2 regions of the Pseudomonas sp. GQ91 genome follow, and region 1 is predicted to be linked to the other one. Evidence: riboswitches for the same ligand, from Rfam matches in the RefSeq annotation. Region 1 holds a riboswitch; the other holds the start of a gene.
What was found. A riboswitch is a leader RNA that binds a small molecule or an ion and turns the genes downstream of it on or off. The one in region 1 is predicted to bind cobalamin.
Positions count from the first base shown of each region.

Region 2: it holds a riboswitch for cobalamin, as region 1 does, so the genes downstream of both, cobO (cob(I)yrinic acid a,c-diamide adenosyltransferase) here and AC6CIA_RS00220 (CbtB domain-containing protein) in region 1, are expected to answer to the same signal.

Region 1 is NZ_JCAXED010000001.1:58,449-60,828, reverse strand. It holds gene cobW (cobalamin biosynthesis protein CobW) at 1-340, opposite strand, end outside; cobalamin riboswitch at 434-635, opposite strand; cobalamin riboswitch at 678-904, shown strand; gene AC6CIA_RS00220 (CbtB domain-containing protein) at 1,000-1,188, shown strand; gene AC6CIA_RS00215 (CbtA family protein) at 1,200-1,901, shown strand; gene AC6CIA_RS00210 (cobalamin biosynthesis protein) at 1,898-2,311, shown strand.
Region 2 is NZ_JCAXED010000008.1:19,745-22,124, reverse strand. It holds gene AC6CIA_RS13445 (cobyrinic acid a,c-diamide synthase CobB) at 1-453, opposite strand, end outside; gene cobO (cob(I)yrinic acid a,c-diamide adenosyltransferase) at 450-1,061, opposite strand; cobalamin riboswitch at 1,139-1,386, opposite strand; gene AC6CIA_RS13435 (PQQ-dependent sugar dehydrogenase) at 1,486-2,380, shown strand, end outside.

The DNA.
Region 1 (2,380 bases):
GTTTTGGCAGGGCCAGGCCCGAGGTTTCGATAAGGATGTGATCGAGGTCGCCACGACGAGCCACCAACTCCCGCATCACCGGAAAGAACTCTTCCTGGACGGTGCAGCACAGGCAGCCGTTGGCCAGTTCGTAGACCCGACCATTGGCTTCTTCTTCGGTGCAACCGATGGCGCACTGCTTGAGAATCTCACCGTCGATGCCCAATTCACCGAACTCGTTGACGATCACCGCGATGCGGCGGCCTTGCGCGTTGTCCAGCATATGCCGCAGCAAGGTGGTTTTACCTGATCCGAGGAAGCCGGTAACGATAGTGACGGGGAGTTTGGCCAGTGTTTTCATCGAATGCCCTTTAGGGCGGGCATACGGGACGACTGGCCCTGCGGCGGCGCGCAGAAACGAAATTCGTCACCGGATCACCCCGCCCGGTTGAAATGGAAAATCAGTTGCGAGGCAGGTCTCCTGGCTTGGGGCTTGCCGCTCTTTCGAGCGGCGCTGGCTGCGCCTTCCCGCCGGGTTCCGGCAGTGGCATGGCAGGCAGATAAACCCTTTACAGTTGCGGGGGCAGCCGCGGCATTGACCGCGTTCCCTTCTTAGCTTCGACCTCGGCCGAAGAACCTCGAAGCTGCAAGGCTACAGGGGCTCGGGCCATTTGACTACCATCCCCGGGCCATGCTCTCCTACGCATCTTGTTTCGGGTGCCCTTCACAGGGTGAAACGGGAAACCGGTAAATCCAGAGCTGTTTTTCAAGGCTCAGGACCAGTCCGGTGCTGCCCCCGCAACGGTAAGCGAGCGAAGTGTCAAATCCACTGTGCCAGCGGCATGGGAAGGTGACGCTTTTCGGGATGACTCTTTCCAGAGCCCCCCTCGCAAGCCCGGAGACCGGCCCGATCATTCAATAACAAACCCGCGGTGGGCGGGCGCTGTTCCGAACCCTGCGTGCCCGGCTCGCGGGGTTTGCATGCGCTCGTTTCACCCTGTCACTCGAAAGGGACGCGCCATGTCGATCATCAGCAGCACTTCGCCTACCGCCAGCAGCACCGCCACCTTGAGTCAGCGCCTGACCGCCGCCATTGGTGCGTCGATCCTCGGTGTGTGCCTGGTGTACTTCGCCGGGTTCTCGCACATCGAGGCCGTCCACAACGCCGCCCACGATACGCGCCACAGCGCCGCCTTCCCGTGCCATTGAGGGCTGTCGACATGATCAAGCGAATTGCCCAAACCGCCGGTTTTACCGGTCTGCTGGCCGCGCTGTTGTTGACCTTGCTGCAAAGCCTGTGGGTTGCCCCGCTGATTATCCAGGCGGAAGCCTATGAAAGCGCCCCGGCCGCCAGCGAGGTCCACGAGCACGCCGCAGGCACCGTGGCCCACAGCCACGACGCCGAAGCTTGGGCCCCGGAAGATGGCTGGCAGCGCGTGGTGTTCACCACGGGCAGTAATCTGGTGGTGGCGGTGGGTTTCGCACTATTGCTCGCCGGCCTGTACACCCTGCGCGCACCGACTCGTACGGCCCAGGGGTTGCTCTGGGGACTGGCCGGTTACGCCACGTTTGTGCTGGCGCCGACGTTGGGTCTGCCACCGGAATTGCCGGGCACCGCCGCGGCGGATCTGGCGCAACGGCAACTCTGGTGGATCGGCGCTGCTGCCTCCACAGCCGTGGGCATCGCACTGATCGCGTTTGGGCGTCATTGGCTACTGAAAATCCTCGGCGTGGCGATTCTGGCGGTGCCCCATGTGATTGGCGCGCCGCAACCGCTGGTGCACTCGATGTTGGCGCCTGAAGCCCTGGAAACGCAGTTCAAGCTCGCCTCGCAGTTGACCAACGTTGCATTCTGGCTGGCGCTGGGCTTGATCAGCGCCTGGTTGTTTCGCCGTAATCACGCCACTCAGTACGCGGCATGAGGCCAGACAGCACCACGCCGATCCTGGTGGTCGGCCTGGGTTGCCAGCGCGGTTGTGACGTCGACACCCTGCTCGCTCTGTTTCACACCGCCCTGGCTGCCGAGGGAGTCGATCCGCGGCGCATCAACGCGCTGGCCAGTATCGAGCACAAACGCGATGAACCGGGGTTGCTCGCACTGGCCAATGCCCTCCGGCTGCCGTTGCAGTTTTTCGCTGCCGAGCAATTGACGGTCTACGCCCCCCGGCTAAGCCACCGTTCGGCGCTGGCGTTTACCCACACCGGTTGCCACGGCATCGCCGAAAGTGCCGCCCTGGCCCTGGCCGAGCAGTTGTCTGGGGCCCCTGCCCGGCTGTTGATCACTCGCCAAAAAAACCCTCAGGCGACCTTTGCCTTGGCGTACGCCGGTTAAACGCCGGATAATCCCTTGTTTGATCATGAGCAAACTTCATCTGGAGCCTTGCTCACCTGCTTTTCCACA
Region 2 (2,380 bases), on a different contig from region 1:
GCGATTGGCCAGCACACCGGCAAACGGCAGGTCCGGCTGATAACGCGCGAGCCCCAACGCCAGGGCGCCAAAAGTTTGCGCCATGGCGGTGCCATCGATGACTGCCAGCACCGGCACGCCAAAATGCCGCGCGAGGTCGGCGCTGGACGGCGTACCGTCAAACAGGCCCATGACACCCTCAATCAGGATCAAGTCAGCCTCAGCCGCCGCTTCCCACAGCAAACGTCGACTTTCCTGCTCGCCCACCATCCACATGTCCAATTGATAGACCGGCGCGCCACTGGCGCGCTCATGAATCATCGGGTCGAGAAAGTCCGGACCGCATTTGAACACCCGTACGTTGCGCCCCAGATTGCGGTGCAAACGGGCCAGAGCGGCAGTGACGGTGGTCTTGCCCTGGCCGGATGCCGGCGCGGCGATCAGGACGGCCGGGCAATGTCGCGGCTGATTCAAAGTTCGATGCCCTTCTGTGCCTTGATCCCGGCCTGGAACGCATGTTTGAGCATGCCCATTTCAGTCACGGTGTCGGCCATTTCAATCAGCTCCGGCTTGGCACCACGCCCGGTGACCAGCACATGCTGCATCGGCGGACGGGCTTGCAGGTCACTGAGGACCTGATCCAGATCGAGATAGCCGTGCTTGAGGGCAATATTCAGCTCATCCAGGACCACCAGGCCAATGCCGGGATCCTGCAACATTTCCCGCGAGACCTGCCAGGCCGCTTCGGCGGCGGCGATATCACGCTGGCGATCCTGGGTTTCCCAGGTAAAGCCCTCGCCCATCACATGGAAACGCACTTGCTCGGGGAAGCGGCGGAAGAACAATTCTTCACCGGTGCTGTTGCGCCCCTTGATGAACTGCACCACACCGCACTGCATGCCGTGGCCCATGGCTCGAGCCAGCATGCCGAAGGCCGAACTGCTCTTGCCTTTGCCATTGCCGGTCAGCACCAGCAGCAACCCGCATTCATTTGGCGAATTGGCGATACGCTCGTCGATAAGCGCTTTTTTGCGCAGCATGCGCGCCAGATGGCGTTCGTCACGCTCAGGGGATTCAGACATGGCAGCTCTCCGTTGGGGCTGGACAAAAACGGCAGGCAGGAAAAGACACAGGTAAAGCCAAGCATCGCCCACCGTGATGCTGTTGGATGGATCAGGCCGGTCTCCGGACTCATGAGTGGCGCGCTCCCTGGGGAGAACAGACCGACAGTGCGCCTTCCCATATCGAAGCGATACAGTGGCAAAAGCAGCGTCTTGACTCATTTACCGTTGCGGGGGCAGCGCCGGGATTGTGGCTGCACTGTGTACAAGTGCGCTCACTCACCGGCTTCCCTGTTTCACTCTGTCGACTTGATCGTCACAGAGCACCTGAAACAAGCGGCGAAGGTTAGTGGGTTGGGGGTGGAGCGTCAATTAAAGCCGGCCATGCACTTGAACCATCTCGCCGGCCCGCGCCTCTATGACTACAAGTACTGAGGAGAAAAACATGCATAAGACTCGACTCGCCCTACTGGTCATGGCCGCAGGCGCCCTTGCCGCGTGCGGTGAAAGTTCGACCCTGCAAGTGTCCGATGGCACCGGGCCTTCGCCCAAACTGCCGGAGCCGAACAAGACGCTGATCCCGACCGTGAACATCGCCCCGGCCGTGGGCTGGCCCGACGGCGTCAAGCCGACAGCCGCGCCCGGCACCCAGGTGGCGGCGTTTGCCGAAGGCCTGGATCACCCGCGCTGGCTATACGTGCTGCCCAATGGCGACGTGCTCGTAGCGGAAACCAACGCACCACCCAAGCCGGATGATGCCCAAGGCATTCGCGGCTGGGTCATGGAAAAAGTCATGGGTCGTGCCGGTGCCGGTGTACCCAGCCCGAACCGCATCACCTTGCTGCGTGATGCCGATCATGACGGCGTGGCGGAAACCCGTACGGTGTTCCTGGAAAACCTCAACTCCCCGTTCGGCATGACCCTGGTGGGTAACGATCTGTATGTCGCCGATTCGGACAAGCTGCTGCGATTCCCCTACCAGACCGGCGAAACCTCGATCACCGCGCCGGAAACCAAAGTCATCGATCTGCCGGGCGGCCCTCTGAATCATCACTGGACCAAAAACGTGATCGCCAGCAAGGACGGCAGCAAGCTGTACGTCAGCGTCGGCTCCAACAGCAACGTCGGGGAAAACGGCATGGACGCCGAACAGGGACGTGCGGCGATTTGGGAAGTGGATCGAGCCAGCGGCAAGCAGCGGATTTTCGCATCCGGCCTGCGTAACCCCAACGGCATGGCCTGGGAACCCCAAAGCGGCAAGCTGTGGACCGCGGTCAACGAGCGCGACGAAATCGGCAGCGACCTCGTGCCGGACTACATCACGTCAGTCAAGGATGGCG